DNA from 2 places in the Roseateles sp. DAIF2 genome. Region 1 is predicted to be linked to the other one. Evidence: riboswitches for the same ligand, from Rfam matches in the RefSeq annotation. Region 1 holds a riboswitch; the other holds the start of a gene.

Region 1 (15,611 bases):
TTGTCCAGCAGATTGCGCAGCAGCACGGCCAGCGCCTCGCCCTGCCCCTGGATCTGCACCGCATCGGCGCGCAGCAGGCCCAGGTCGATGCCGCGCGCCTGCGCCGCCGCGACCTGCTCGCCCAGCACCCGGCGCAGCAGCGGCTCCAGCGCCAGCGGCTGCAGCTGCGCGCCCTCCGGCGCCTCCTGGCGCGCCAGCAGCAGCAGCTGTTCGACCAGATGGCTGGCCCGCTCGACGCCGGCGGCCAGCCGGGTCCGGGCCTGGCCGCGCGCCGCCTCGTCGGCCCCGGCGCGCGCCAGGCCCTCGACCTGCAGCTTCAGCGCGGTCAGCGGCGAGCGCAGCTCATGGGCCGCGTCGGCGACGAAATGGCGCTGCGTCTCGAAGGCCTGACGCATCCGCAGCAGCAGCGAATTCAGCTCGCGCACCATCGGCCGGATCTCGACCGGCAAGCCCTCCTCGCCGACCGGCGACAGGTCCTCCGCCGCGCGCTCGGACAGCTGGCGCCGCACCCGCTCGACCGGCGCCAGCGAGCGGCTGATCACCCAGCCGACCACCAGCAGCAGCAGCGGCAGCACGATCGCGATCGGCGTCACCGTGCGCCAGGCCAGGCGGCTGGCCAGGCGCTCGCGCACCGCCAGCTCCTGGGCCACCTGCACCACCTGGCCGCCGGCCTGCATCGACAGCACGCGGTAGAGCTTGCCGTCGTCGCCCCGCACATCGGCAAAACCCATCACCGCGCGCTGCGGCAGGCGCGCGCGCGGCTGGGCAAAGAGCTGCAGGCCGTCGACGCTCCAGCCCTGGATCACCAGCTCCAGCTCCTCGGGCATCGAATGGCCGATGCCGGGCCGCGCGCCGCTCATCGACAGCGCGGTCTGCTGCATCTGGTAGTCGAAGATCGCGTCGGCCTCCTGCAGCGCGGTGTGATAGGCGCTGCCGCCCTGCAGCAACGCGGCCAGGCTGACCGCGCCGAACAGGAACCACATCAGCCGGCGCTTCAGCGAGGGGCCCATGGCCATCACGCGAGCAATACCGCCGCTCATTGCTTGGGCACCATATAGCCGAGGCCGCGCACGTTCTGGATCAGCGCCGCGCCCAGCTTCTTGCGCAGGCCATGGATATAGACCTCGACCGCATTGCTGGAGACCTCGTCCTTCCAGCCATAGAGCTTTTCCTCCAGTTGCTGGCGCGACAGCACCAGCCCCGGGCGCGCCAGCAGCGGCTCCAATACCGCCCATTCGCGCGCCGACAGCACGACCGACTGGCCGTTGACCATGGCCTCATGGGTGGCGGGGTTCAGGCTGATGCCCATATGCTCGTAGATCGGCTCGCCGCGGCCGCTGGCGCGGCGCAGCAGCGCGCGGATGCGCGCCAGCAGCTCGTCCAGCTCGAAGGGCTTCAGCACATAGTCGTCGGCGCCGGCGTCCAGCCCCTCGACGCGCTGGCTCAGCGCATCGCGCGCGGTCGCGATCAGCACCGGCAGCTGCTGCTTGCGCGCGCGCAAGGCGCGCAGCACCGACAGGCCGTCGCGCTTGGGCAGGCCCAGGTCGAGCAGCAGCAGGTCGTAGTTCTGGGTCTGCAAGGCGGTATCGGCCAGCTCGCCGTCCTTGACCCAGTCCACCGCATAGCTTTCGGCGCGCAGCAGGTCCAGCAGCTGCTCGCCGATCATCGGATCGTCTTCCACCAGCAATAAACGCATCGGCCGATTGTCTCAGCCGGCGGCGGCGTCCGACTTAGACGAGGCTTAGGAGCGGGTCAGGCCTTCAGCTTGAGCATATGCACCACCACGCGGGCGGTGGTCATCTCCGATTCGACGAAGCTGCGGAAGTCACTGCCGGAGCGGTAGGTCGACAGCCAGTCGTTGCGGCGCACCAGGTCGGCCCATTCGTTGGAGCGGGCAACACGTTCCAGCAGGCTGGCCATGGCCTGGGTCTGGCCCTCGTTGAGGCCGGAGGGCGCGAACACGCCGCGCCAGTTGGCCAGTTCGGTGTCGATGCCGCCCTCGCGCAGCGCCGGCAGGCCGTAGCGGCCGCGCCGCGAGCTGACCGCCAGCACGCGGATCGTGCCGGACGCCATCGCGCCGCGGAATTCGCTGTAGCCGGAGATGCCCAGCTGCGCCTTGCCCTCGGTCAGCGCGCGCACCGCATCGCCGCCGCTGCTGGTCGGCAGGTAGCTGAAGTTGTCGGGGTTGCCGCGGCTGGCGCGCAGCATCATGCCCAGCAGCATATGGTCGACGCCGCCGGCCGAGCCGCCGACCACGGTGGCCTTGAAGTCCGGTAAGGCCAGGCGCGCGGCCAGGTCCTTCAGGGTGCGGATCGGCGAGGCCGCCGGCACCGCCACCACCATGAAGTCGCTGGTCAGCCCGGCGATCGGGTTGACCTGGCTCAGGTCGACCTTGGGCCGCTGCAGCGCGATGCCGCCGAGCAGCACCATGCCGGCCACCATCAGGGTGTTGGGCGCACTCGGATAGCGCTCGACGAACTGGGCCAGGCCCAGGGTGCCGGCCTTGCCGCCGATGTTCTCGTACTGGATGCGGTCCACCAACTTGGCGGTCTGCATCGCGGTGCCCAGCGCGCGGCCGGTCTGGTCCCAGCCGCCCCCCGGGTTGGCCGGGATGACGATGCGCAGCTCCGGCAGGGTCTCGAACTTCTGGGCCCGGGCCCCGGCACCGCACAGGGCGGCGGCAGCCCCCAGCAGCACATGACGACGATCCACCATCTTGCCCACCTCCCTGGTTTGTCTGATGTGGCGGGAGTCTAGGGGGCCCACCGCGCTTGCGCACCTGCGACGACCGCACCGTCGCGGTGCAAAGTGTGCGATTTGCCGCGATTCAAACCCGACGAAAGTCACTTGCGTCGCGCATGGGCGACTCCTTGATCACTCCATGTCGCCGACGATCGCGCTGATCTGGCCCTCGGTCGTCAGCTTCGGCTGCGCGCGCTGCAGCTCCGGGCTCATGCGCAGCGCGATCTGGCCCTTGGCGTCCGCCTTGTAGGTCTTGGCCCCCTCCGGCAGATGCACCACCAGGGCACAGGGCGGCGCGGCGCTGGCGCAGCGGAACACCATGCTGTGCACCTTGGGCGCCAGCAGGCTGAGCATGCCGGCCTGGCGCTTGATGAAGCCGTTCATTTGCGTGGCGGAGCGCTGCAGGTCGGCATAGTCGAACTGGCGCGGATCCGGCACCTTGGCGACCAGGTCGATATTGAGGTCCAGATCGTCCTCCGGCCGGTCCGCCTGCACCACCGGATCGAAGCCCGGCTTGGCCAGGCCCGCCGGGCGCTCGAAGCTGCCGTCCGCGCGCAGCGGCAGCTCGACCCGCTGGCCCTGGTCCTGGTACCAGACCTTCACCACGGTGCCGGGGGTCTTGCTGACCAGGGTGTGGCGCAGCGCGATCGCGTCACGCTCGCCGCTGGGCAGGCGCTCCAGCTGGGCGGCGGCCTCAAACAGCTTGCTGGCGGGCATCTGGGCATTCGGCACGGCCTGCGCGGCTACGGCCAGCAGCAGGGAAGAAGACAAGAGGACGGAAGCACGGATCGGCATGAGGACTCCTGAATAGGGCAGATGTGAGGCAAACCGGCCCAGTCTGCGCAGCCGGGCTGAAGCGCGGCTGAGCCCTGCATGAAGCGAGGATGAAGAAAAGGCGGCGACAGGGCCGTGCGGCGACTTCGCCCCGGGCAGCCCAAACCCTGGCTACAATGCCGCCCGTCAGGAGAGAGCTTCCCAGCCGGAAGCCGCCGAAGGCGCAGTGGCACTGGTGATCCCACGCTGCGAACGCTCAGGCAAAAGGACTGACAAAACGCCCATAACCGGGCGTTCCTCACTGGAGAGAGGCGGGCCATCGAGTCCGTCCACCGAAGGGGCAAGCCGTTGGCGATCGGTCAGCGGCCAATCTCTCAGGTAAAGCGGACAGCGAGGGCATATCCCCCCACTCCACCCGGAGTGGGTCTGTCGAATGCCCTCGGAGCCTGGTCCATGTCCGCAGCCCCCCACAACGAATCCCTGAAGACCACCCCGCTGCACGCGCTGCACCTGGAACTCGGCGCCAAGATGGTGCCCTTCGGCGGCTACGACATGCCGGTCCAGTACCCGGCGGGCCTGATGGCCGAGCACAAGCACACCCGCGCCGCCGCCGGCCTGTTCGACGTCTCGCACATGGGTCAGGTGCGCCTGGTCGGCGCCGATGCCGCCGCCGCGCTGGAGACCCTGGTGCCGGTCGACATCGTCGACCTGGGCATGCTCAAGCAGCGCTACGCCCTCTTCACCGACGAGAACGGCGGCATCCTGGACGACCTGATGGTCTGCCGCCGCCCGGACGACCTGTTCGTGGTCGTCAACGCCGGCTGCAAGGAACAGGACATCGCCCATCTGCAGGCCAAGATCGGCGGCCGTTGCGAGGTCATCCCGATGCCCGAGCAGGCCCTGCTGGCCCTGCAGGGCCCCGAGGCCGTCACCGCGCTGGCGCGCCTGAACCCCGACGTCAGGCAGTTGGTGTTCATGACCGGCGGCTTCTTCGAGCTGGACGGCATCCCGACCTTCGTGACCCGCTCGGGCTATACCGGCGAGGACGGCTTCGAGATCTCGGTGCACCAGGACCAGGCCGTCGCGCTGGCGCGCAAGCTGCTGGCCCAGGCCGAGGTCAAGCCGATCGGCCTGGGCGCGCGCGATTCGCTGCGCCTGGAGGCCGGCCTGTGCCTGTACGGCCATGACATCGACACCACGACCACCCCGGTCGAGGGCGCGCTGACCTGGGCGATCCAGAAGGTGCGCCGCGCCGGCGGCGCGCGCGCCGGCGGCTACCCCGGCGCCGCGGTGATCGACCAGCAGTTCGCCGAGGGCGCCGCGAAAAAGCGCGTCGGCCTGGTCAGCAACGAGCGCATGCCGGTGCGCGAGGGCGCCAAGCTGGTCGACGCCAGCGGCGCCGAGGTCGGCACCGTCACCAGCGGCACCGTCGGCCCGACGGTCGGCAAACCGGTGGCCCTGGCCTATGTCGGCGCCGCCCATGCCGCGCTGGGCACCGAGCTGTTCGCGCTGGTGCGCGACAAGCGCACCCCGATGACCGTGTCCGCCACGCCCTTCACGCCGAACCGCTACTACCGCGGTTAAAGCGCCCAAGAAACACAACCCTTCCCCAACGGAGCAAGAGCCCATGAGCACCATCAAGTACACCGCCGACCACGAATGGGTCCAGATCGAAGCCGACGGCACGGTCGTCGTGGGCATCACGGTCCACGCGCAGGACGCGCTGGGCGACGTGGTGTTCGTCGACCTGCCCGAAGTCGGCAAGAGCTTTGCGACCAAGGAAGTGGCCGGCGTGGTCGAATCCGTCAAGGCCGCCGCCGACGTCTACATGCCGGTCGCCGGCGAGATCACCGAGGTCAACGAGGACCTGCGCAACGATCCCTCGCTGGCCAACAGCGACCCGCTCAAGAGCGGCTGGTTCTTCAAGGTCAAGCTGGCGAACAGCGCCGAGCTGGACGGCCTGATGGACGCCACGGCCTACGACGAGCTGGTCAAGAACAGCTGAGCCTTAACTCCATCCAGCAGTAGCAGTAAGGACGGGCACGTCATGTGCCCGTCGTCGTATTCCAAGGAACTTCCATGTTGATGTCTGCGCTCAAGCCCCTGACCGAGCTCGAAAACGCCGCCGAATTCCAGGCCCGCCATATCGGCCCCGACGCCGCCGACGAGGTCGGCATGCTCTCCGTGATCGGCCAGGCCTCGCGCCGCGCGCTGATCGAGGCCATCGTGCCGGCCAGCATCAAGCGCTCGCAGGGCATGGCCCTGCCGGCCGCGGTGACCGAGGCGCAGGCGCTGGCCGAGCTGAAGGCGCTGGCTTCGCAGAACAAGGTGCTGAAGAGCTATATCGGCCAAGGCTACTTCGGCACGCTGACCCCCGGCGTGATCCTGCGCAACATCCTGGAGAACCCCGCCTGGTACACCGCCTACACGCCCTACCAGGCCGAGATTTCGCAAGGCCGCATGGAGGCCCTGGTCAACTTCCAGACCATGGTGACCGACCTGACCGGCATGGCCATCGCCAACAGTTCGATGCTGGACGAGGCCACCTCCGCCGCCGAGGCGATGACCCTGGCCGCCCGCGTGGGCAAGAGCAAGAGCCTGGTGTTCTTCGTCGCCGACGACGTGCTGCCGCAGACCCTGGAAGTGGTGAACACCCGCGCCAAGCCGCTGGGCATCACGGTGCAGGTCGGCCGCGCCGAGGACGCCGGCAAGACCGAATGCTTCGCCGCGCTGGTGCAGTACCCCGGCGTCAATGGCCAGCTGCGCGCGCTCAAGCCGATCGCCGACGCGGTCCATGCCCAGGGCGGCCTCTTGATCGCCGCGGCCGACCTGCTGGCCCTGACCCTGATCCAGTCGCCCGGTGAACAGGGCGCCGACATCGCGGTGGGCACGACCCAGCGCTTCGGCATGCCGATGGGCGCCGGCGGCCCGCATGCCGCCTACATGGCCTGCAAGGACGAGTTCAAGCGCAGCCTGCCGGGCCGCCTGGTTGGCATCAGCGTCGACTCGCATGGCAACCCCGCCTACCGCCTGGCGCTGCAGACACGCGAGCAGCATATCCGCCGCGAGAAGGCCACCTCCAACATCTGTACCGCCCAGGTGCTGCCGGCCGTCGTCGCCAGCATGTACGCGGTCTACCATGGCCCGCAGGGCCTCAAGCGCATCGCCCAGCGCGTCGCCAGCTATGCCGCGATCCTGGCCCAGGGCCTGAAGGGCCTGGGCTGGAGCGTGCTGAACGAGGCCAGCGCCTTCGACACCCTGCACATCGCCACCGGCGCCAAGACCGAGCAGATCCTGGCCGCGGCCGTCACCGCCGGCATGAACCTGCGCCGCGCGGGCGCCGACAGCGTCAGCGCCTCGCTGGACGAGACCACCACCCGCAAGGACCTGCTGGCCCTGCTGTCGGTGTTCGCCGAGGGCAAGACCACCCTGCCCGGCTTCGAGAGTTTCGAGAAGGGCGTCGCGCCGCTGATCCCGGCCGAGCTGGCCCGCTCCAGCGCCTACCTGACGCATCCGGTCTTCAACACGCACCACTCGGAAACCGAGATGCTGCGCTATCTGCGCGCCCTGGCCGACAAGGACCTGGCGCTGGACCGCTCGATGATCCCGCTGGGCTCCTGCACGATGAAGCTCAACGCGACCAGCGAGATGATCCCGATCACCTGGCCCGAGTTCGCCGGCGTGCATCCCTTCGCGCCGCAGGACCAGTTGAAGGGCTACAGCCTGCTGAACCAGGAGCTGACCAGCTGGCTGTGCCAGGCCACCGGCTATGCCGGCATCAGCCTGCAGCCCAATGCCGGCTCGCAGGGCGAATACGCCGGCCTGCTGGCGATCAAGGCCTTCCACGAGGCGCGCAAGGAAGGCCATCGCAAGATCTGCCTGATCCCCGAATCGGCCCATGGCACCAACCCGGCCTCGGCCCAGATGGTGGGCATGCAGGTCGTCGTGACCAAGTGCGATCGTGATGGCAATATCGATCTGGCCGACCTGAAGGCCAAGTGTGAGCAGCACAGCGCCAACCTGGCCGCGATCATGATCACCTACCCCTCCACCTATGGCGTGTTCGACACCCATGTGAAGGAGATCTGCGCGCTGGTGAAGAGCCATGGCGGCCGCGTCTATGTGGATGGCGCCAACATGAACGCGCTGGTCGGCATCGCCGCGCCGGGCGAGTTCGGCGGCGACGTGTCGCACCTGAACCTGCACAAGACCTTCTGCATCCCGCATGGCGGCGGCGGCCCCGGCGTCGGCCCGGTCTGCGTGGTCGAGGACCTGGTGCCCTACCTGCCGGCGCACCGCTCGGCCGGCCTGGGTAACGACAGCAATATCGGCGCCGTCTCAGCCGCGCCGCTGGGCAATGCGGCCGTGCTGCCGATCTCCTGGATGTATGTGCGCATGATGGGCGCCGAGGGCCTGACCGCGGCGACCGAGACCGCGATCCTGTCGGCCAACTATGTGGCGGCACGCCTGTCCGACCATTACGACATCCACTTCAGCGGCAATATCGCCGGCGTGAAGGGCGGCGGCGTGGCCCATGAGTGCATCCTGGACCTGCGCCCGCTGAAGGACACGAGTGGCGTCAGCGCCGAGGACGTGGCCAAGCGCCTGATCGACTATGGCTTCCACGCGCCTACGCTCAGCTTCCCCGTCGCCGGCACCCTGATGGTGGAGCCGACCGAGAGCGAGTCGAAGTTCGAGCTGGACCGCTTCTGCGACGCGATGATCGCGATCCGCGCCGAGATCGCCAAAGTCGAGAGCGGCGCCTGGACCCGCGAGGACAACCCGCTGGTCAACGCGCCGCACACCGCCGCCAGCCTGCTGACGGGCGACTGGACCCATGGCTACGGCCGCGACGAGGCCGCCTACCCGGTGGCCAGCCTGCGCAAGCAGAAGTACTGGGTGCCGGTGGGCCGCGTGGACAATGTCTACGGCGACCGCAACCTGTTCTGCTCCTGCCTGCCGCTGTCCGAGTACGGCAGCGACGACGAAGCCAGCAAGGCCTGACCCTCTCCCAGCCAGCCCGCCCCAAGGAGCGCCGACGATGGCCGTTTCCGTTTTCGACCTGTTCAAGATCGGCATCGGCCCGTCGAGCTCCCACACGGTGGGCCCGATGCGTGCTGCGCGCCTGTTCGGCCTGCGCCTGAAGCATGAGGGCCTGCTGGAACGCGTGGCCCGCGTGCAGGTGATCCTCTACGGCAGCCTGGGCGCCACCGGCAAGGGCCATGGCAGCGACAAGGCGGTGCTGCTGGGCCTGGCCGGGCATGAGCCGGACACGGTGGACGTCGAGGCCATCCCGGGCCTGCTGGACGGCATCCGCGCCGGCGACCTGAACCTGGTCGGCGAGCGGATGCTGCGCTTCGACGAGACCAAGGACCTTGTGTTCAAGCGCCGCGAGTCCCTGCCCTTCCATGCCAACGGCATGCGCTGCCTGGCCTTCGACGCCGAGGGCGGCGAGATCGCCAACCGGGTCTACTACTCGGTCGGCGGCGGCTTCATCGTCAGCGACGAGGTGGCGGCGGATGGCAGCAAGCAGAAGGTGATCGCCCCCGATGCCACCGTGCTGCCCTATCCCTTCAAGACCGGCGACGAGCTGCTGGCGCTGACCCGGGAGCATGGCATCTCGATCGCCGAGGTGATGCGCCGCAACGAGCGCCACTGGCGAGCGGACGAGGAGACCCGCGCCGGCCTGCTGAAGATCTGGCGGGTGATGCAGGACTGCGTGGCCCGCGGCTGCCGCACCGAGGGCATCCTGCCCGGCGGCTTCAAGGTCAAGCGCCGCGCGGCCCAGCTGCACCGCGACCTGACCGCCAACCCCGAGGCGGCGCTGCGCGACCCGCTGCAGGTGATGGACTGGGTGAATCTCTACGCGCTGGCGGTCAACGAGGAGAACGCCGCCGGCGGCCGCGTCGTCACCGCGCCGACCAATGGCGCGGCCGGCATCGTGCCGGCGGTGCTGCACTACTACTCGCGCTTCGTGCATCACGCCAACGACGAGGGCGTGGTCGACTTCCTGCTGACCGCCGCGGCGATCGGCATCCTCTACAAGGAAAACGCCTCGATCTCCGGCGCCGAGGTCGGCTGCCAGGGCGAGGTCGGCGTGGCCTGCTCGATGGCCGCCGCCGCGCTGTGCCAGGTGATGGGGGGCACGCCCGAGCAGGTCGAGAACGCCGCCGAGATCGGCATGGAGCACCACCTGGGTCTGACCTGCGATCCGGTCGGCGGCCTGGTGCAGATCCCCTGCATCGAGCGCAACGCGATCGCCTCGGTCAAGGCCATCAATGCCGCGCGCATGGCGCTGCGCGGCGACGGCACCCATTTCGTCAGCCTCGACAAGGTCATCAAGACCATGCGCGACACCGGCGCCGACATGATGACCAAGTACAAGGAAACCGCGCGCGGCGGCCTGGCGGTCAACATCGTCGAGTGCTGAGCCCGCGACGGCCTCAGTGCGGCGGGTTGTCCTCCGGCAGCCAGCGCTTGTAGATCGCCTGGAAGCTGCCGTCGCGCTTCATCGCGTCGAGCTGGCGCTGCCAGGCGCGCACCAGGGCGTCCGGCGTACCGCGCGAGAAGGCGATATAGCCCTCGGTGCTGGCGAAGCTGTAGACGATCTCCAGCGCGTCGGCCGGCAGGCCCATCTCGGCCAGCGTCGCCGGCATCGAGATGCGCTCGGTCGCGAACAGCGGCGCGCGCCGCGCCAGCAGCATGCGCACGCCCTGCTGCGGATCGCTGACCTCGAACAGATTGCGAAAGGCCTGGCTGCGCAGTTGCTCGGCGGTGTACCAGCCGCGCACCACCAGCACCTCCTCGACCAGGCGCGCCTCGCCCAGATGGCGCAACCGCAGCCCGCCGCCGGCCGGCGCATACAGCGCGCTGTAGAAGGTGACGATCGGCCCGACCCATTTGAACAGGCGCTCGCGCTCGGGCGTGCGAGCCATCGCGAACAGCGCGGCGGGCCGCTGCGGCTGCTGCGCCTCGCGGAAGGCGCGCGCCCAGGGCATGAACTCGATCTCGGCCGGCTGCTCCAGGCGGCGCTGGATCTCCTGCACCACCTCCACCGCCAGGCCGCGCGGCCGCCCCTGCTCGCTGTAGTTGATCGGCGGGAATTCCTCGCTGAGCAGGCGCAGCGGCGCTGCGTTCACCACCCAGGGCCAGGCCAGCAGGAGCAAGCAAAGCCAGGTCCGCAGCGGCGACATGATGGCGCAGGCGCTACAGCGCCCGCAGCTCCGATTTCAGGTACCACTCGGCGATGCGCTCGCCGTCCCAGCGCAGGCAGACATGCTCGGCCTGGCGGCAAGGCGGCACGGTGGCGCGTGGCGTGAACAGCGCCACGCATTGCCCGCCGGGATGGCGCACGCTGTCATAGACGATGCCGGCCTCGCCGGCCAGGCGGCGCTGCACACCATAGACCTGCGAGACGGCGTAGCTGTCCGGATCGTGCAGCACGCCGCCCAGGCCGCGCAGGTCACGCAGGCTGGCGCGCACCGCGACGCGGTAGCAGCGCAGGTCGATATCGAGCGCCGGCTCGGCCGTGCGGGACAGGAAGCGCGCGCGGTGATGACTGACCTCGGCCACCGCGGTCTCCAGCGCCGCGGCGGCGTAGTAGACGCCGTAGCTGCCGTCCGAGAAACGCGAGCCCTCGGGATTCAGATGGGTGAAGGCCGCCATGATGGGACTGCTGCCCGGGCCGCTGATGCGCTGCTCGGGCGAGACCAGGCGCAGCTGCCCGACCTCCTCGCGCAGGCGCGGATTGCCCAGCGACTCGATCGCGAACACCACGTCCAGATCGGCCGGATCGGCCACCGCATCGAACAGCGAGACCGGCGGGAAACGGCTCGGTATCAGCCGGCAGCTGTCGGCCCAGTGGAGCTCGCGGCGCGGCGTGTCGAGGGCGGCGGTTTCGTCGTCCTGCAGCGCCATCAGGCCCAACCGCCGCGTTGCGCGTCCAGGTACTGGCGCACGACGAACAGGTCGGATACCTGCCCGCCCAGCAGGCGCTCCAGCGCGGTGCCGCCACCGAACAGCGGCGCGCTGTTGGGCCGGCGCATCCAGGCATTGGCCCGCTCGGGGATCGGCAGCAGGATCTGCAGCGCGGCATAGATGCCGAACAGATGCGACAGGCGCTCCAGGGTCGCGCCGTCCAGGCCGCGCTTGATGCGGCCGGCCTTCCAGTCGAAGAAGGTGGTGCGGCCGCAGCCGAGCAGGCGCTGCTGCTCCTCGTTGGAGAGCTCCCAGGCCTTGGCGATATTGAAGAAGGTGCGCAGCGCGGCGGCGGCGGCCGGCGATTCCAGATCGGCGGCGCCCGGAGCCGTGGCCGGTGCCGCTTCGCGGGCGTGAAAGACGAGAGCCATCGGGTCCTCCTAAAGGGATGTCCCTGATGGCTCTCAGTGTAAGTTCAATTGAGAACTGAAGTCAAATTTCAGTCCACTCTAGAACTTCTGCATTCCCCAGCGGCGTCCGAGGATCCGGCTCTGCCGGGCCTGCGGGCGCGCCCCCTCGAGGGGGCGGCCGCAGGCCGTAGGGGGTAGGCCTACTTCCTACGGATCTTTGCCAGTTCCGCCTGCGTCTCGTTCCACAGCTCCATGCCGACCTGGGTGGCGATGCCGGCGTTGACCTTGGTCAGCTTGTCGCGCATGCGGCCGACCTCGGCCGGGCTCAGCTCGGTGACCTGCATGCCCTTGGCCTTCAGCTCGGCCAGGGCCTTGGCGGCCTCCTCGCGGGTGTCCTTGCGCTCGAAGTCGCGGCTGATCGCGGCGGCCTTCTGCAGCACCGCACGCTCGTCCTTGGACAGGCCGTCCCAGAACTTCTTGCTGACGGTGACGATCCAGGGCGCGTAGACATGGTTGGTCACGCTGAGGTACTTCTGCACCTCGTAGAACTTGGCCGACAGGATGGTGTTGTAGGGGTTCTCCTGGCCGTCGACCGCCTTGGTCTCGAGCGCGGTGAACAGCTCGGAATACGGCAGCGGCACCGCGTTGGCGCCCAGGATCTTGAAGCTGTCCAGGTAGACGTTGTTCTGCATCACGCGCAGCTTGATGCCGTCCAGGTCCTCCAGCTTGGCGACCGGCTTCTTGTTATTGGTCAGGTTGCGGAAGCCGTTTTCCCAATAGACCAGACCGACCAGGCCCTTCTCTTCCAGCTTGGCCTTGACCTTCTCGCCGACCGGTCCGTCCAGCAGCGCATCGGCCTCCTTGGTGTTGTTGATCAGGAAGGGCGTGTCCCACAGGGCCATTTCCTTCGTGATGCCGACCAGGGTGGCAGTGGAGCCGACCATCATCTCCTGCGCGCCGCCGATCAGGGCCTGCTGCATCTGGTTGTCCGAACCCAGGGCCGCGCCGCCGATCACGCGCAGCTTCATCTTGCCGCCGGAGAGCTTCTCGACGTTCTCGGCCAGCACCTTGGCCGCGCGGCCCTGGTTGCTGGCCTCGGCCAGGCCGTAGCCGAAACGGATCAGGCGCGGCTTGATGTCCTGGGCCTGGGCCACGCCGGCCGTGGCCAGGCAAAGGGCCGCGGCGGCCAGCAGGGTGCGACGCAGAGTTTTCATGGTGACGGTCTCCTTGTGGGTATGAGGGGGTGGGGGGGTCGGCGGCTCAGCGCATCCAAGCGACCGGCGCGGTGACGAGCTGCGGGAACAGGGTGAACAGGATCAGGATCAGCACATAGGTGAACAGGAAGGGGTTCACGCCCTTGATCACCTGGTGCATCGACAGCCGGCCCACGCCGGCCACCACGTTCAGCACCGTGCCCACCGGCGGCGTGATCAGGCCGATCGCGCCATTGAGCACGAACATCAGGCCGAAGTACACCGGGTCGATGCCGGCCTTGACCGCGATCGGCAGCATCACCGGCGCGAAGATCAGGATGGTCGGCGTCAGGTCCAGCGCGGTGCCGATGACCACCAGCACGATCATCATCACCGCCATCAGCAGGCGCGGAGACTCGACCAGCGGCCCCAGCCAGCCGGTCAGCACACCCGGCAGGTCGGCCAGGGTGATCATGTAGCTGGCCACCTGCGCGCCGGCGCACAGCAGCATCACGATCGAGGTGGTCTTGGCCGCGCGCACCAGCACCTGGCTCAGGCCGCCCAGGTTCATTTCGCGATGCACGAACAGCGCAATCACCAGCGCATAGAAGGCCGCGACCACCGCCGCCTCGGTCGGCGTGAACACGCCGCTCTTCATGCCGCCGATGATGATCACCGGCATCAGGATGGCCCAGAAGGCCTTGGCCGTCGCGCGCAGGCGCTCCTTGAGCGGCAGCGGCTCGCCGGCCGGCAGCTCAAGCTTGCGCAGCTGCAGCTTCCAGGCGACCAGCAGGCCGATGCCCATGATCAGGCCCGGCACGATACCCGACAGGAACAGCGCCGAGATCGAGGTGTTGGTCGTCACGCCGTAGATCACGAAGGGCATCGAGGGCGGGATGATCGGCGCGATGATGCCGCCCGAGGCGATCAGGCCGGCCGAGGTCGCCATCGGGTAGCCATGGGCGCGCATCATCGGCAGCAGGATCGTGGCCAGCGCCGCGGTATCGGCCAGGGCCGAGCCGCTCATGCTGGCCATCAGCACCGCCGCGCCGATCGCGACAAAGCCCAGACCGCCGCGGATATGCCCCACCCAGGCCTGGGCCATCGTGATGATGCGCCGGCTGATGCCGCCGCTGTTCATCAGCTCGCCGGCCAGGATGAAGAAGGGCACGGCCAGCAGCGGGAAGCTGTCGATGCCGGCCACCAGGTTCTGCGCCAGCAGCTGGGTGTCCCAGAAGTCCAGCGCCCAGGCCATGCCCGCGCCGGTCAGCACCAGCGCGAAGGCCATCGGGATGCCGATGCCCATCAGCACAAGCATGCCCAGCGAGAAAACGACGAAGGAGAGTGCCTCGTTGCTCATCGGTCCGTCACTCCACTTCCGCCTCGTGGCCCAGGTCCAGCGCCTGGCCACGCAGCAATTGCCACAGGGCCATCAGCCCAATCGCCACCGCACTCAGAAAGGCCGGCAGCGGCAGCAGCGCGGACGAATAGCCCAGCACCACCGACTGGCTGCCCAACCCCACCACCACCTGCTGCCAGGCGCCCCAGGCCAGCAGCACGCAGGCCAGCACGACCGCCACGCGGATCAGCAGCGTCATCGCCTTCAGCACCATCGGCCGCTTGCGCAGCGGCAGCAGCAGGCTGGTGAAGGCCATGTGCTCGCCGCGCGGGTAGGCGGCCGTGGCGCCGATGAAGACCATCCAGACAAAGAGCAGGCGCGACAGCTCCTCGCTGGCCGCGATGCCGCTGCCGAAGCCGTAGCGCAGCACCACATTGATGAACACCGCCAGCGCCATCACGGCCAGGCAGAGCGCCATCAGCGCATTGCTGAGCCGGGTCCACCAGGGCTGCTGCTCGCTGTCACCACTGCTGCTGCTCATGCGCTTTCTCCTTCTACTGCCAGCCAGGCCAGGGCCTGGCTCAATTGTTCCTGCGGCGCCTGCGCAGCCGCCACCGTCAACACCCCGGCCTCGCCCTGCGGCGATTCCAGCGCGGCGAACTGGCTGTCCACCAGGCTGGCCGGGAACAGATGCTGGGCCGCGCGCGCCGAGACGCGCCGCAGCGCCAGCTCACGGTCGATCTCCAGGAAGACGAAGCGCAGCCCAGGCCGCGCGGCGCGCAGGCGCTCGCGGTAGGCGCGCTTGAGCGCCGAGCAGGCCAGCACCACGCCGCCGGGATGCTTTTGCAGCTCCCCGCCCAAGGTGTCGAGCCAGCCGGCTCGGTCCGCATCGGTCAGCGCGACGCCGGCGCGCATCTTCTCGATCGAGCTTGGGGCATGGAAGGCATCGCCCTCGACATAGGCCCAGCCGCGCGCCTGCGCCAGGGCCTGACCCAGGCTGGATTTGCCGCAACCGGCAACCCCCATGACAACCACTGCAGCCATCGGACAGCGCTATCCAATTCAGGTAAACAAAAGGTGGTGCGATCTGCATCAGGACACCACCCGCCACGAGCCGTCGACCCGCCCTTTCGGGCGATCAAGGCGGTGATCAAGGGTGATCCACCTTGGCCCCGGACTCGGATAGCGCTATCCTAGGCTTCAATCAAAATGCACCGTATCAGGGAAACTACGCAC
Region 2 (15,611 bases), 1.9 Mb from region 1:
GTTCCGCAGGGTCGCGATGAAGCCCGGGATGTCACGCGGATTCGTGATCAGCAGGTTCATCATGCCCAGGCGCGCGCCGAGCATGTAGCAGGCCGTCAGCGCGAAGATGTGATACAGCGGCAGCGCGCAGACCGTGGTCAGCGGCTTGTCGCCCAGCTTGTTCAGCATCGGCGCGAACCAGGCCTCGGCCTGCAGGATGTTGGCGACCACATTGCGATGCAGCAGGGTGGCGCCCTTGGACACGCCGGTGGTGCCGCCGGTGTACTGCAGGAAGGCCACGTCGTCAGGCCCGAGCTCGACGCGCCGCAGATGCAAGCCGGCCCCCTCTTCGAGCGCGCGGCCGAAGCGGGTCACGCTGCGGCCCTCGCCGGTCGGCAGGCGGAATTCCGGCACCATCTTCTTCACATGGCGCACCGCGAAGTTGATCAGCGGGCCCTTCCACCAGCTGAGCAGATCGCCCAGCCCGGTCAGCAGCACATGGTGCACCGGCGTGCGCTCGATGACCTCTTCCAGCGTGGCCGCGAAGTTCTCCAGCACGATGATGGCCTGCGCGCCCGAGTCCTTCAGCTGATGCTCCAGCTCGCGCGGCGTGTAGAGCGGGTTGACGTTCACCACCGTGTAGCCGGCGCGCAGGATCGCGGCGATCGCCACCATGTACTGCAGCACATTGGGCATCATGATGGCGACGCGCGCGCCGCGCGGCAGCTCCCGGGCTTGTAGCCAGGCGCCCAGCGCCTGCGACAGCTCGTCCACCTGCCGGAAGCTCAGGCGCTGGTCCATGCAGGCGGCCGCATCGCGGTGTGCGTATTTGCGGAAGGCCTCCTCCAGCAACTCGACCAGCGAGCGGTAGGTGTCGACGCGCACCTCGGCTGGCACGCCTTGCGGGTAGCTCTTGAGCCAGGGGCGGGCGACGGTCTCTTCGCCGATCTCGGGGGCCAGCAACGCATTCACCGGATGTCTCCTTCGTGGGGTGCCGTCGACATGCGGCGTTCTCGGCTCCGATGGTCGGGCCGGGTCCGGAGTGCGGGTTAGGGGAGTTGCCCTAGCACCGAGTCGCCTGCGGGACAGTCGGCCACGCGCTGCGGCGCCTGTGGGGAGAACAGCGCCGCGGCCAGCGCGCGCTCGCGCCAGGCCACGGTGTCGAGGAAGTCCGCCGCGCCGCCCATGGCCTTGAAGGTGTCGAAGCCCGACTCCAGGAAGCGCTGCAGCTCCGCTAGCCCCGCGGCCGTGGCCGGGCCGCGCATCATGCGCAGCGCCTGGCGCAGCAGCGGCTTGCGCGTCAGCGCGTCGAGCGCCAGTCCCACCGACAGCAGCAGCTCGATCTGGCGCTCGCGCTGCGCCGGCGTGGCCGCGGCCTGCCAGGCGCGCGCATAGTCGGCGGCGTCGAAGCGCGGCCGGTCCAGCAGCTGCGCGCCCATCGCGCTGTCCAGCTGCTCGGACAGGCCATGCAGCTCGGCCAGCTGCGCCACCGTGTCGACCACCTCGGCCGGGAATAGGCGCACCAGCGCCGGCACGACGCGCGCGAACTGCGCATCGCGGCGGCTGAAATCGGCAGGGCCGTAGAGCTCATCGAGGAAGAACTGCGCCGCCGCCGCATAGCGAGGCACGGCCAGCAGGTCCGCATAGCTGCGCTCGAAGCGCCGCTGCTGGTAGGCCTTCAACGCCTGCACCCGCGCCGGCAGGCCCGGTCGCGCGGCGCGCGCCGCGATCTCGGCCTCGACGCGCCGCAGCTGTTCCAGGATGCGCGCGCGTTGCGCCTCGGCGCGGCTGGAGGTCTTGTCGCCCATGGCCGCCATTGTGGCGTGGCGATGACGGTCGGCGCCGATCGGCGATGATGCGGCGCGATGAATGCACAGATACAACGTCTGCAGGTGCTGCTGCGCCTGCTGCTGGCCGGCGGCCTGCTGGTCTGGCTCTGGCCCGCCGAGGGGCCGCTGGTGGCGCTGACCTGGGCCGCGCTGGGCTTCTGGGGCTACGGGCTGGTGATGCTGCTGGGCTTCCTGGCGCTGCCGCTGATCAATCGCGGCGAGGCGACGCCGGCGCCGGCCCTGCCGGGGCTGCTGCGGGCCTGGTGGCAGGAGTTCTGGGCCTGCGAGCGGGTCTTCGCCTGGCAGCAGCCCTTTCGGGCGGCGTGCGAGCCGGACCATCTGCCCGATGTCGCGAACGCGGCGAACGGCCGGCGCGGCGTGCTGCTGCTGCATGGCTACAGCTGCAATCGCGGCCTGTGGAACGGCTGGTTGGCGCGCCTCCGTGCGCGCGGCCATGCCTGCATCGCGCTGACGATGGAGCCGGCCTTCGGCTCGATCGATGCCTATGCAGATGAGATCGAGGCTGCGCTGCGCCGGCTGGAGCGGGCCACCGGCATGGCGCCGCTGGTGGTGGCACACAGCATGGGCGGGCTGGCGCTGCGCGCCTGGTGGCGCCGCCATGGCTGCGGCGATGCCGGGCGGCTGCACCGCGGCATCACGCTGGGCACGCCGCATGCCGGCACGGTGATGGCGGCGCTGGGCTCGGCCACCAATGCGCGCCAGATGCGCCGCGCCGGCGCCTGGCTGGGCGAGCTGGGCGCGGCGGAAACGCCGGCCTTTCGTGCCCGCCTGATCTGCTACTACAGCAATGCCGACCAGGTGGTGTGCCCGGCCGGCACCGCGGCGCTGGCGGGTGCCGAGGCCCGCTACAAGCCGGGCCTCGGGCATCTGCGGCTGGTCTTCGACCCCGGCCTGTTCGCCGAGGTGCTGACCGAACTGGACGCTTAGGCTTCCGACTTCTCGTCTTTGAGCACGCCGCGGCGGATCTGGTCCAGTTCGATGCTCTCGAACAGGGCCTTGAAATTGCCTTCGCCGAAGCCCTCATTGCCCTTGCGCTGGATCAGCTCGAAGAAGATCGGGCCGATCACTTCCTTGGTGAAGATCTGCAGCAGCAGTTCCTTCTCGGCGCCCAGATGCGCGGCGCCGTCGATCAGGATGCGCAGGCGGCGCAGCTCGTCGACCTTCTCGCCATGGCCCGGCAGGCGCTTGTCGATCAGGTCGAAGTAGATGTCGATCGTGTCCTGGAATACCACGCCGCCGTTCTTCATGCCCTCGACGGTGGTGTAGATGTCGTCGGTGCCCAGCGCGACGTGCTGGATGCCCTCACCGTGGTAGAGGTCCAGGTACTCGGCGATCTGGCTCTTGTCGTCGCTGCTCTCGTTGATCGGGATGCGGATCTTGCCGCAGGGGCTGGTCATGGCCTTGCTCTTCAGGCCGGTCAGCTTGCCCTCGATGTCGAAGTAGCGCACCTCGCGGAAGTTGAACAGGCGCTCGTAGAAGTCCGCCCATTCCTTCATGCGGCCGCGGAACACGTTGTGCGTCAGGTGGTCGATGTAGGTCAGGCCGTTGCCCTTGGGGTTGGCGTCGACCGGGCGCCCTTCAGCGTCCAGCAGCGGCACGAAGTCCACGTCGTAGATCGAGATATTGCCGATCTCGCCGGCGGCCGCGCCGTTCTTGCCTTGCCAGCGGTCGACCAGGTAGATCAGCGAATCGCCGATGCCCTTGATCGCCGGGATGTTCAGCTCCATCGGGCCGGTCTTGTTGTCGAAGCCCCAGGCGCCCAGTTCCAGCGCGCGCTGGTAGGCGTAGCCTGCGTCCTTGACGCGGAAGGCGATCGCGCAGATCGAGGGGCCATGCAGGCGCGCGAAGCGCTGCGCGAAGGCATCGGTCTCGGCGTTGATGATGAAGTTGACGCCGCCCTGGCGGTACAGCGTCACGTTCTTGTGGCGGTGCTTGGCCACGGCGGTGAAGCCCATGGTCTCGAACAGCCGGCCCAGGGCGGCGGGATCGGGGGCGGCGAACTCGATGAACTCGAAGCCGTCGGTGCCCATCGGGTTGTCCCAGGGGGTGAATGCCATGGCGGGGTCTCCTGCTTTGAATGCCTTGCGATAGGTCAAGACTGTAGGAGCGCAGGGGCGCAGGATTCCTGCGATCTCAGGCGTGGGATGGCGCAATGCTGCAGGAATCCTGCGAAACTTCGGATATGGAAGGCGACATCCAGCTCGACGCGATCGATCGGCGCATTTTGAGGGCGCTGCAGCAGGACGGCCGCGTCACCTATGACGCGCTGGCGGCCCAGGTCAACCTCTCGGCCTCGGCCGTGCTGCGGCGCGTGCGGCGCCTGGAGGAGGGTGGTGCGATCGCCGCCTATGTGGCCCTGGTGCGGCCGGAGAAGGTGGGCCTGTCGCTGACCGCCTACATCAATGTCAGGCTTGAGAAGCAGACCGAGAGCCACAAGCGCAACCCGATGGACCTGTTCCGCGCCGCGGTGCAGACCTGGCCCGAGGTGGTGGAATGCGCGGCCCTGACCGGCGACATGGACTATCTGCTGCGCGTGCTGGTGCAGGACATGGCGCATTACGCCCGCTTCATCAGCGAGACCCTCTTGAAGCACCCCAGCGTGCAGGACTGCAAGACCAGCTTTGTGCTGGACCGCCTGAAGAACACGACGGCCGTGCCCTTGTAGCCGCTCAGCACCGCGTCAGCACCACCGCCAGCTCGAACCAGCCGCGCTCATGCGCAACGGCCGGGTAGGGCGGCGCCGGCCAATCCCACAGCGAAGCCGGGAACAGCACGCGCATCGCGTTGATGTCGCCGTGATAGGGCGGGCCCTCGACCCGACCTTCGGCCGCGCCCTCGCGGCGCGCCTGCATGAAGAGCGCCAGCAGCCGCCCGCCCGGTTTCAGCCAGGCATGCAAGCGATCGGCATAGCGCCGCCATTGGTCCGGATGCAGCGCGCACAGGCAGGTCTGCTCGTAGATGCGGTCCAGCGGCGCCTCCGGGGCCCAGTCCAGCACATCGGCCTGCAGCACCCGGCCCGGCAGATCGCCCAGGCGCTCGCGCGCCAGCGCCACCGCGGCCGGCGCATAGTCCAGCCCGGTGGCGGCGATGCCGGACCGGCCCAGGGCCACCAGCTCATGGCCGCGGCCGCAGCCGGGCACCAGGGTGGCAAGGCCCGGCGCCAGCTGGCCCTCGTCCAGCCAGCGCTGCAGCTGCGGATGGGCCGCGCCGCGGTCCCAGGGGGTGTCGCCGTTCTCGAAGCGCTGCTGCCAGAAGTCCAGGGTCGGTCCGCTCATCGGGAGATCGTGCTTTCTTTCAGTCGAGTTCGTGCAGCAGGCGCTCGGTGGCCAGCGGGCCCAGGTTCAGCAACTGGGCGATGTCGCTGATGTCGTCCGGCACCGCAGCATCGTCCCAGCCGTCGGCCGTGTGGCGCGCCAGGCGCACCGCCAGGCGCACCGTCTGCACCTGCGGGTCGAGGCCGCGCTTGTCGTCGGTGATATGGGCCAGCAGCTCGGGCAGATGCCAGGTCTTCATCAGGGCCTGCTCGAGGTCGGCCAGCTCGATGTTCAGCAGCTCGCGCTGCACCGCGGCGCTGCGCAGCTGGCGGTCGGCCTGCTGGCGCGCGCGGATCTCCAGCGCCAGCGCCGGCGCATGCACCCACAGCAGCATCTCGGCGAAGTCATGCAGGCTGGCGGCGCTGTGGATCACGGCCGCGTCCGGGTCGGCGCGGTGCGCCGCGAAACCCAGCGCGAAGCGCGCGGCGCGGTCGGCGCGGCGCAGCACGCGCTGCAGCCCGGCCAGCGCCGCCGGCTGGTCGGCCAGGCGCTGCTCCACGGTGGGCTGCGGCCCGAAGGCGGCGAAAAAGGGCGTGATGCCCATCCAGACGATCGCCGCCGTCACCGTCTCGGCATCGGTCAGCAGTCGCCCAGAACGGTGCGTGGCCGCATGGGCCAGCACCTTCAGGGTCATCAGCGGGTCGGTGGCGATCATCTCCCCGATGCTGTTGGCATCGAAGGCATCCTCATTGGCGCGCATCAGCTCCAAGGATTCGGCCGTCGTGGCGAGCACGGGGATCTCCGCATCGCGCAGGGCCGCCGTCCAGGCGGCCAGATCGGGCGGGGCCTGGCGCAGCGGCAGGGCAAGAGCGGGCGGGTTCATGCAGGATCACCTCGGGATGATGGTGATCGTATATCGGCATGATCTCGCCCGTCTTGACGCCCAGGACCAGCCGCGCCAGGCCCATCAGTACCGGAATCACAGGCGCGTGACACCCGGCAGGGTGCCGATCAGTTGGCCGTCGACATACAGCGCCCCTTCTGGCGCGCCGGCTTCGGCGTAGAACTCCAGCTCCGGCGCGCGGCGCCGGCGGGCCTGCACCCGGGCCAGGCGCTCGGCCAGCCGCAGCATGCCGGCGCCGGTGCGGCGCAGGGTACTGGCCAGGCCGCGGCGCCAGGCTTCGGCGGTGATGGCGGCCTCGGGGTGGCGGCCCATCGCATACACATGTTTCATGATGATTCTTCTCCCGTCGGGATGCCCCGCTCGCGTCGCGAGTCAGGGGCTGCGGTCTAGAGGCACGAGCTGACGGACTTCCTTCAGCAGGGCGGTCTTGGCTTGCTGGCGCTGCGACTTGCTCGCGGCGTCATGGCGGCCGGCCTGACGCAGCAGGCTCGGCGCCACCAGCGGATTGCGCGGCTTGCGCAGGCTCAGGCTGAGCTGCGGCCGGGGAGCGGTGAACTGAGACATGAACTCTCTCCTTGCGAGCCGGGCTCGCGGCAGAACAATGGGCGATGCGGCGGCGCCACTGCAGCGCGGCAGCGTCATCGGAAGCAAAACAACATCAACGCAGAGCCCGCGGGGCGGCTCTTGAGCGAATGGCGGGCGCGCGGCGGATGCACAAGAGCGTCGCCTTCCCTCGGGCCACGGTTCTGGGCCCGCAAGGGAGTCGGCGTCGTTGCATCAGCGCGGCGGCTGGCCGGGTCGGATGGGTTGGCCTGTCGGCGTTTGGGGTGTCGTTGCGGTGAACCACGCCGCAACTTGCGCAAATGATAAACGATTGATTATCTTGCGCAAGTGCTTTTTATCTGAAGAGATAAACAAATTAGGGGTGACGGCAACGCCGCCCACGCCCGCGCCTCAGTGTCTCAGCGCTTCTTCGGTTTCAGCGGCGCGATGCCCTGCTGCAGCTTGCGCCAGGCGTCGACGGCATCGTCCACCGCGGGCGCGGCGGGAACAGCGGGGGCCAGGGGCGAGCGACCGGCGGCGGGCGCCTGCGGCGCACGCGGTGCGGCCGGGGCCGGCGGTGCGCCGGGGGTCAGCACCTCGCCCAGCAGGTCCAGCAGCCGGGTGCGGGCGCGCTGCGGGTGGCGGCGGTAATAGGTCAGCACCAGACCGACGATGAAGCGCTCGTCGTCGTCCTGCGGCAGGCTGGGCGGCGGCTCCTGCGCACCGGCGGCCGCGCCCGCGGCCTGCGGGCCATGGGCCTGGTCCATCCAGCCGGCGGGCTTGTGGCTCAGCTGCTCGAACTGGCGCGCCAGCCGTTCGCCGATCTGGCGCGAGCGGCTCTTGATCTGGCTCCAGTAACTCGGTTGGATCTGCAAACGCTCCGCGAACCGGCGCTCCAGCCCGCGCAGGGCGGCGGCATCCGGATGCTTGACGGTGGCGGTGACGAACTCTTCAAACAGGAGCATCGCGTTGTCCAGACGGATCTGTGCGACGTCCCGGGGGGCGGTGGACATATGCGTATGATAAAGCTGCCTTCATCCAGGACCCCGGCCAAGGAGAAACGCCATGCCTCGTCTTGCCGCTTTTTCGCAGGGAATGCTGCTCTCGGGATGCTTGCTGCTGGCCGCCCAGGCCGGCGCCGCCGAGCGCAGTCTTGATAAAGAAGTGATCATCAAGGCCAGCCTGGACCAGGCCTGGGCCAGCTGGACCACGCGCGAGGGCATCGTCGGCTTCTTCGCGCCCGACGCGAAGATCGAGCCGCGGGTCGGCGGCGCCTTCCAGATCTATATCGACCCCGGCGCCGAGCCCGGCATGAAGGGCGCCGACGAGATGCGCTTCATGGCGCTGCAGCCCCGGAAGATGCTCAGCTTCGACTGGAACGCGCCGCCCCATCTGCCCGAGGCGCGGGCGCAGCGCACCTTCGTGATCGTGCGCTTCGAGCCAATGGGGGTGGACCAGACGCGGGTGCGCCTGCACCACACCGGCTGGGGCGAGGGCGGCGAATGGGACAAGGCCTATGGCTACTTCGACCGCGCCTGGGGCAATGTGCTGGCGAATCTGAAGAAACGCTACGAGACCGGCCCACAGGACTGGACCGACTGGCTGGCCCAGCTGGAGAAGTTCCGCGCCCAGGCCCGCGCGGCCGCGGCGGCCTCGGCGCCGAAGTAGGCGGCCGCGCTACTCCTCGTCGCGCAGCTTGTAGGCCCCGGCCAGCTGCGCCTGGGTGTTGGGCGGCACCGGCTCGTAATGCGAGAGCTCCAGGGTGTAGCGCCCCTGGCCGCTGGTCAGCGCGTTGAGGCGGTTCTGGTAGCTGGCCAGTTCGGCCAGCGGCGCCAGGCCCTGCACCGCGATCACGCCGGGCACCGGCGAGCGCGTGCCGTTGACCTGGCCGCGCCGCGAGGCCAGGTCGCCGGTGATGTCGCCCATCGCGCCGGCCGGCGCGCTGATCTCGACATGGACGATCGGCTCCAGCACCAGCGGCCGCGCCTCGCGCACTGCGGCGACCAGGGCCTTGCGGCCGGCGGTGACGAAGGCGATCTCCTTGCTGTCCACCGAATGGTGCTTGCCGTCGAACACCGTGACCCGCAGGTCCACCAGCGGGTGGCCCGAGACCACGCCGGCCGCGCAGGCCTGGCGCACGCCCTTCTCGACCGCCGGCATGAACTGGCCCGGGATGGTGCCGCCCTTGACCGCATCGACGAACTCGAAGCCGGCGCCGCGCGCCAGCGGCTCGACGCGCAGGAACACCTCGCCGAACTGGCCGGCGCCGCCGCTCTGCTTCTTGTGGCGGTAATGGCCCTCGGCCGGGGCCGAGATGGTCTCGCGGTAGGCGACGCGCGGCGGCTGCGTCGCGACCTCGAACTTGTAGGTCTCGCGCAGCCGCTCCAGCAGCAGGCGCAGGTGCAGCTCGCCCAGGCCGTAGACCAGGGTCTCGTTGGTCGCGGCCGCATGCTCGACCTTCAGGCAGGGGTCCTCGTCGACCAGGCGGCTCAGGATCTCCCACAGGCGCTGCTCGTCGCCATGCCGGGCCGGGCTGATCGCCAGGCCATGCACCGGCACCGGGAACTCCAGCGGTGCGAGGTGGATATGCTCGTCCTCGGGCGCGTCGTGCAGCACCGCGTCGTAATGCAGCTCCTCGACCTTGGCGATCGCGCAGAGGTCGCCGGGCAGGGCCTCGTCCACCTCCACATGCTCCCTGCCCTGCAGCATGAACAGATGGCCGACGCGAAAGGGCTTGCGCGCATGCCCCACCAGCAGCTGGCTGTTGCGGGTCAGGGTGCCCTGGTGCACGCGCAGCACGCCCATCTTGCCCAGATAGGGGTCGGCGACGATCTTGAACACATGGGCCAGCACATGGGCGCCGGGCTCGGGCAGGGCCTGCAGCGGCAGCGCGTCGGGGCCCTCGCCGCGCAGGAACTGCGGCGGGTTGCCCTCGACCGGATTCGGCAGCAGGCGCTCGATCACGTCCAGCAGCTCGGCCACGCCGGCGCCGCTCCTGGCCGAGGTGAAGCAGACCGGGATCAGGTGCCCCTCGCGCAACGCCTGCTCCAGCGGTGCATGCAGCTCGCTGGCATCGACATCGCCCTCGTTCAGGTAGCGGTCGACGAAGGCCGCATCGACCTCCACCACCTGCTCGACCAGGGCCTGGTGCGCGGCCGCGGCGGAGTCGAAGTCGGTCGCGCCCTCGCGGCAGTAGAAGCAGTCCTGCACCCGGCTCGCGCCCTGGGCCGGCAGGTTCAGCGGCAGGCACTCGCGGCCGAAGGTCTCGCGCAGCTGGGCCAGCAGGCCCGGCAGGTCGACGCCGGGCGCGTCGATCTTGTTGACCACGATCAGCCGGGTCAGGCCGCGCTGCGCCGCCGCCTCCATCATGCGCGAGGCCATCAGCTCGACGCCGTTCTGCGCATTGATCACCACCACCGCGGTCTCCACCGCCTCCAGCGCCGGCAGCGACTGGCCGACGAAGTCCGGCGCGCCGGGCGTGTCGATCAGGTGCAGGCGCAGGCCGGCGTGACGCAGGTGCAGCAGGCTGGACTGCAGCGAATGCTGCAGCTTCTTCTCCAGCGGGTCGAAATCGCTGACGGTGTTGCCGCGCTCGACGCTGCCCGGCGCCGCGATGCCGCCGGCCCGGTGCAGAAGGGCCTCGGCCAGGCTGGTCTTGCCGGCGCCCGCCGGCCCCACCAGGGCCAGCGTGCGGATCGCGGCGATCCCGGGGTGGACGGGGCTGGTGGGACTCTGCTGATCCGCCATGGCACGCTCCTGCAGGAAAGCCGGACGGCCCCAGGGTAGGGCATGCGCGCCGGGCCGGCAAGAGGCCTTGCGCGCATCCCCGGCGCCGCTCAGCCGGCCAGGCGCGGGCGCATCAAGACCTGCCCCTCGTCCAGGCCGGTGAAGGCATAGTCGAACTCGGGCCGGCGGCCGCCGACGATGTCGGCGATCGCCGCGCCCGAGCCGCAGCCATGGGTCCAGCCCAGCGTGCCATGGCCGGTGTTGAGGAACAGGTTGGCGATGCGGCTGCGCCCGATGTAGGGCAGGTTCGACGGCGTGGCCGGGCGCAGGCCGGTCCAGTACTGTGCGCCGCTGCCGTCGGTCATCTGCGGGAACAGCTCACGGGTGCGGCGCACGATGGCCTCGCAGCGCGCCAGGTTCAGCGAGCTGTCGTAGCCGTTCAGTTCGGCGGTGCCGGCGATGCGCAGACGCTCGCCCAGGCGCGAGAACACCAGCTTGTACTCGTCGTCGGTCAGCGAGACCTGGTAGCTGTGCTCGGCCGAGGTGACCGGCAGGGTGACCGAATAGCCCTTGGCCGGATAGATGTTCAGATCGACCCCCAGCTCGCGCGCGAAGCCGCGGCTGAACGAGCCCAGGCACAGCACATAGCTATCGGCGCGCAGGCGCTCGACCCGGCCGCCGGCATCGGCGGTGACGATCTGCTCGATCGCGTCGCCGCGGCGCTCGATGCCCAGCAGGCGGGTCTCGTAGCGGAAATGCACGCCGGCCTCGGCGCAGCGGCGCGCCAGCTCCTGGGTGAAGCGGTGCGCGTCGCCCGACTCGTCGCTGGGCGTCATGCTGCCGCCGACGATCTGGTGCCGGCATTGCGCCAGCGCCGGCTCGATCGCGACGCATTCATCCGGCGTCTTCATGTCCAGCTCGCAGCCCTGCTCGCGCATGATGCGCGCGGGTTCCTGGGCGGCCGCGTACTCGGCCTCGCTGGTGTAGAAATGCAGGATGCCTTGGCTGCGCTGGTCGTACTGGATGCCGGTGGCGGCGCGCAGCTCGCGCAGCTTGGCGCGGCTGTACATGCCCAGGCTGACGATGTTGCGGATGTTGTGGGCGGTGCGGCCGGGCAGGCATTCGCGCAGGAAGGCCAGGCCCCAGCGCCATTGGGCGGCATCGGCGCGCAGGCGGAACAGCAGCGGCGCGTCCTCCTTCATCAGCCATTTCAGCACCTTCAGCGGCGCGCCCGGATTGGCCCAGGGTTCGGCATGCGAGACCGAAATCTGCCCGCCGTTGGCATAGCTGGTTTCCAGCCCGGCGGCGGGCTGGCGATCGATGACGGTGACCTCATGGCCGGCCTGGCGCAGATACCAGGCGGAGGTGATGCCGGTGATGCCGGCGCCCAGAACGATGACATGCATGAAGACAAGCTCCTGCTGTGCGCCGGCGCAGGCATGCGGGCGGTCACCATCGAGCAAGGGATGGACCGGGAGCGTGCATGCGCCTGACGCGCGCCGCTCCCGCTGTCCTTGGTACCTGAGAGATTCGGCGCGCACCACCCGGTGTGCGCCTTGCTCCTTCGGTGGCGCTGCCGTTGCGGCAGCGCACTCTCCAGCATTCGGCTTGTGGCGGATCCAGTACGGGGCCTGAGCGAGTATGGGAGCTTGCGCCTTCGGCGGCCGGCATCGGGTGAGGATGCGCGGCACTCTCCTGAATCCGTGGCGCAGTGTAAGCGCTTTCGCCCGTTCAGCGACGCAGGTGGCTGCCCATGAAGTCACGGGTTTGCTCGCGCGTCCAGCGCAGCGCCTGCTGGGCGTCGATGCGGCCGAATTCCCTGCGCAGATCTTCCGGGGCCTGAGCCAGCTGGGAGCCCAGCAGGAACTTGATGTCGGCGAAGCCGTTGTGCTTGGAGCCGGCCAGCACCTCACGCTTGCCCGGCCCCTGGCGCAGCTTCCAGACTTCCTCGATGCTCGGGACGGTGCCGCCGTTGGCGCCGCTGTCCTCGCTGAGCAGGAACATTAAGGGCTTGGTCCAGGGTTGCTTGCGCTCACCGTAGACCGAGCCATCGATGTCGATCCCGGCCTGCACGCGGGCGTCCTGGCGCGAGGTCTGCAGCGCGGCCGAGCCGCCGAAGGAATGGCCGTAGGCGCCGACGCGGCTCAGGTCCAGCCGCCCGGCCAGCAGATGGTGGCCCGCGGGTTCGGCGTCGCGCGCCTTCAGCCAATCCAGCACGAAGCGCTGGTCGGCCACCATCGTCGCCATGCTCGCGTCGCTCGGCTGGGCGACGCCGTTATTGACGACCAGGCGACCGCCCGACAGCAGGGTCGGGCCGCTCAGATAGGGATGGTTGATCGCGACCACCACATAGCCATGGCTGGCCATGTCTTCCAGCAAGCTGCTGTAGACCTCGACGGGGGCGCCCCAGCCCGGCGAGAACAGAAGCACCGGATGGCGCCGGCCCTGGTTCAGCGAAGCCTCCTTGCGCGCGTTGGTGGGGGCCTGCGCGGCGGGCAGTGCCGGCACCGCCTGGCGCACCACGGACCAGACCTGCGCGTCCATGTAGTCCGCGCGCGCCGCGCGGGGCGTGCTGTGGATCGGGTACCAGACCTTCAGGCTCAGCTCGCGCGGGCTGCCGTTGCCGGCATAGGGGTCGAGGCGGGCGCCGTCCAGCGCCAGGAAGCCGGCCTTGCCCACGCAGCTGCCGCCGGTCGGTGCAGGCAGGCGGCTCGCTTCCGTGGTCGGCAGGCCGCAGCGCCGGGCGTAGGGGCGCTCATCGTCGCCGCCGCCGCAGCCGGCGAGGCCCGCCAGCAGGGCGGCCAGGCCCAGCAGGCGCGGCACGGTGAAGGAATTGCAAGGGCGGGAAGCTACAGCAGGCATGCTCATGAGGCGGGTGACGGAAGCAGCGCGCGAGCGCCAGCGTCCCTACTCTGGGCGGCCCGCCTGAAGCGCGGCTTGGGCCTTAATGAAGCCTTGCTGAATCGGCCTGTTGCGGGCTGCCGGATACTCGCGGCGCCGCGCTCGATGAAGAAGATGACGGCAAAGGACAAAGGGCATGAAGGTTCTGTTGCTGGAGGACGATCTGGACCTGGGCAATGGCGTGCGCATCGCGCTGGCCGACCAGGGCCTGGAGGTGGTGTGGCTGCGACGGCTCGACAGCGCGCTGACGGCGCTGGACGACCCCAGCTACGACATGGTGCTGCTCGATCTGGGCCTGCCGGATGGCGATGGGCTGGAGCTCCTGGCGCATTTGCGCCAGGAGCGCAGCAATCTGCCGGTGCTGATCCTGAGCGCGCGCGACGCGCTGTCGGACCGGCTGCGCGGGCTGGACGAGGGGGCCGACGATTACCTGGTCAAGCCCTTCGCGCTGGCCGAGCTGCTGTCGCGCGTGCGCGCGCTGGCGCGGCGCAGCTACGGGCTGGTGGAGGACGGCACGGTCAATCTGCGCGGTCTGAGCCTGCACGAGGGCATGCGCTGGGCCGCGGTGGACGGCCAGCCGGTCGAGCTGTCGCGCTGCGAGTTCGAGCTGCTGGCCCTGCTGCTCAAGCGCATCGGCCGCGTCGTCACGCGCCGCGCGCTGGAGGAAAGCGTGCTGCCGGGCGGGCTGAACAACGAGAGCAATGCGCTGGACGTGCATATCTCCAACCTGCGCCGCAAGATCGGGCCCGGCTATGTGCGCACGGTGCGCGGCGTCGGCTACGTGATCGACGCGCAGGCCGGCGAGCCGGGCTGAATCGGCGCACAGCCGCCGCATGACTTTGGGCATGTGGCGTCCTCGTTAGCATGCGCCGCGACAGCGATAGCTCCCGCCCGCATGAAGGTTGTTGTGACCAAGCCTCCGTTTTCCCTGCTGACCTGCCGCGAGGCCGGTGCCCGTTACGAGATCAATCTGGGCGCCTCCGGCCTGCTCGACCTGGACCAGCTGGCGGACCGGCCGGTGCTGGTCTGCGAGGGCGACTGGGTGCTGCCGGCCACCCTGCGGCTGGACTGGGCCGAGGGCTGGGGCGATGCGGCCTGGCGCGCGCGGCTGGGCATCGTGCTGCCGGAGGGGGCGCTGGCCGAGACGGAGCGGATCGCCGGCCTGCTGGTGCTCGGCGACCTGCAGATCGACGGCGCGCTGATCAATGCGGACCTGAACGATGCGCCCTTTCTGGCGGTGCGCGGCCATCTGATGGCGCGGGCCCTGGTCAATGGCGGCGCCGCGATCATCGTCGAGGGCTGTGCGCATATCGCCGAATGCGTGATCGGCCGCGACAACCATGGCGGGCTGGATGTGGCGCAGCGCCTGCGCACCACGGTGCTGATCCGCGACGGCCATATGCTGCATGCCGGCGAGATCGAGGCCATGGCCACCTACGAGCCGCGCCGCGACGGCGGCGAGATGGACCTGCTCGGCAGCGTCGAGGCCTGGCTGCCGCAGCGCCTGCGCGGCCTGCTGGCCGACCATGTGCTGGCCTATGGCGATATCTGGCGCCTGCTGTGCCAGGACCGCTCGGTGGTGCGCGCCGAGCGGGTGCGCCTGTGGCCGGCGCCGCCGCGCCATGTCCGGCCGCTCGACGCGCAGGACTGCCTGGAGCGGGCCAGCGTCGACGAATGGTTCACCCTGCGCCTGGTGCCGCCCACCCTGCGCCGCGATGATGCGCTGCTGCTGGCCCTGACCCGGCTGTGCCCGCGCTTTTATCGCAGCCTGCCGCGCCAGCGCCATCTGCGGCCGGCCTATATGCTGGCCCATCTGGACAGCGGCGGCGCCGACTGCCTGTTCTACCTGGAGGACCTGATCAGCGAGGATCCGGCGGCCGAGCGCGCGGCGGTGCTGCGGCGGGCGGTCGATGCGAGCTTCGTGCACCTGGGCCTGATCCCCGGCTACTTCTTCGATGCGGCGCTGTTCGAGCATGCGCAACGCCTGCATGGCGGGCATCCCGACTGGCCGGCGCTGCTGGAGCGCCATGGTCTCGACTACTGGCGCCACAGCCTGCAGGGCCGCCCGGTGCATGCGCAGGCGCTGCACGACAAGGCCTCGGTCTACCGCACGGCGGACGGGCTGATGATGGTGTGGGAATGTTTCTGGACCGAGGATTTCCTGCTGCGCTGCATCCACGATTGGTGGGGCAATGACGCGCAGTGGATCCCGCTGTCGCGCTACACGCCGGCGGTGCTGGCCGCGGTGGCGGCCGAGGCGCCGGAGCGCATTCCGGTGGCCCTGCGCACATCACACTAGACTGCGGCATCGACGTGAAGACGGGAGTCGCCATCATGGTGAAAGAAAGGCATGCATCGCTCGGCAAGGCGGACCTGATCCTGGTGGCCCTGGCCGCCGCCCTGGTGATCATCGCCTGCGGTGGCGGTGGCAACGGCGCGACCGGTGATGGCGGT

What was found. A riboswitch is a leader RNA that binds a small molecule or an ion and turns the genes downstream of it on or off. The one in region 1 is predicted to bind glycine.
Positions count from the first base shown of each region.
Region 2: it holds a riboswitch for glycine, as region 1 does, so the genes downstream of both, G8A07_RS24565 (D-amino acid dehydrogenase) here and gcvT (glycine cleavage system aminomethyltransferase GcvT) in region 1, are expected to answer to the same signal.

Region 1 covers NZ_CP049919.1:3,415,784-3,431,394, forward strand. The annotation lists gene G8A07_RS15780 (ATP-binding protein) at 1-1,040, opposite strand, end outside; gene G8A07_RS15785 (response regulator) at 1,037-1,696, opposite strand; gene G8A07_RS15790 (tripartite tricarboxylate transporter substrate binding protein) at 1,753-2,715, opposite strand; gene G8A07_RS15795 (DUF2987 domain-containing protein) at 2,875-3,537, opposite strand; glycine riboswitch at 3,694-3,798, shown strand; glycine riboswitch at 3,808-3,917, shown strand; gene gcvT (glycine cleavage system aminomethyltransferase GcvT) at 3,970-5,100, shown strand; gene gcvH (glycine cleavage system protein GcvH) at 5,144-5,521, shown strand; gene gcvP (aminomethyl-transferring glycine dehydrogenase) at 5,596-8,520, shown strand; gene G8A07_RS15815 (L-serine ammonia-lyase) at 8,558-9,946, shown strand; gene G8A07_RS15820 (ABC transporter substrate-binding protein) at 9,960-10,709, opposite strand; gene G8A07_RS15825 (RES family NAD+ phosphorylase) at 10,723-11,433, opposite strand; gene G8A07_RS15830 (MbcA/ParS/Xre antitoxin family protein) at 11,433-11,864, opposite strand; gene G8A07_RS15835 (TRAP transporter substrate-binding protein) at 12,044-13,057, opposite strand; gene G8A07_RS15840 (TRAP transporter large permease) at 13,104-14,396, opposite strand; gene G8A07_RS15845 (TRAP transporter small permease) at 14,404-14,916, opposite strand; gene G8A07_RS15850 (gluconokinase) at 14,913-15,401, opposite strand.
Region 2 covers NZ_CP049919.1:5,331,930-5,347,540, reverse strand. The annotation lists gene G8A07_RS24625 (long-chain-fatty-acid--CoA ligase) at 1-951, opposite strand, end outside; gene G8A07_RS24620 (hypothetical protein) at 1,029-1,787, opposite strand; gene G8A07_RS24615 (triacylglycerol lipase) at 1,845-2,756, shown strand; gene hppD (4-hydroxyphenylpyruvate dioxygenase) at 2,753-3,886, opposite strand; gene G8A07_RS24605 (Lrp/AsnC family transcriptional regulator) at 4,012-4,494, shown strand; gene G8A07_RS24600 (methyltransferase domain-containing protein) at 4,499-5,104, opposite strand; gene G8A07_RS24595 (HDOD domain-containing protein) at 5,124-5,966, opposite strand; gene G8A07_RS24590 (hypothetical protein) at 6,063-6,317, opposite strand; gene G8A07_RS24585 (hypothetical protein) at 6,360-6,551, opposite strand; gene G8A07_RS24580 (hypothetical protein) at 6,950-7,543, opposite strand; gene G8A07_RS24575 (SRPBCC domain-containing protein) at 7,596-8,198, shown strand; gene fusA (elongation factor G) at 8,208-10,277, opposite strand; gene G8A07_RS24565 (D-amino acid dehydrogenase) at 10,367-11,662, opposite strand; glycine riboswitch at 11,755-11,866, opposite strand; glycine riboswitch at 11,867-11,964, opposite strand; gene G8A07_RS24560 (hypothetical protein) at 11,988-13,124, opposite strand; gene G8A07_RS24555 (response regulator) at 13,294-13,971, shown strand; gene G8A07_RS24550 (hypothetical protein) at 14,065-15,456, shown strand; gene G8A07_RS24545 (PQQ-dependent sugar dehydrogenase) at 15,492-15,611, shown strand, end outside.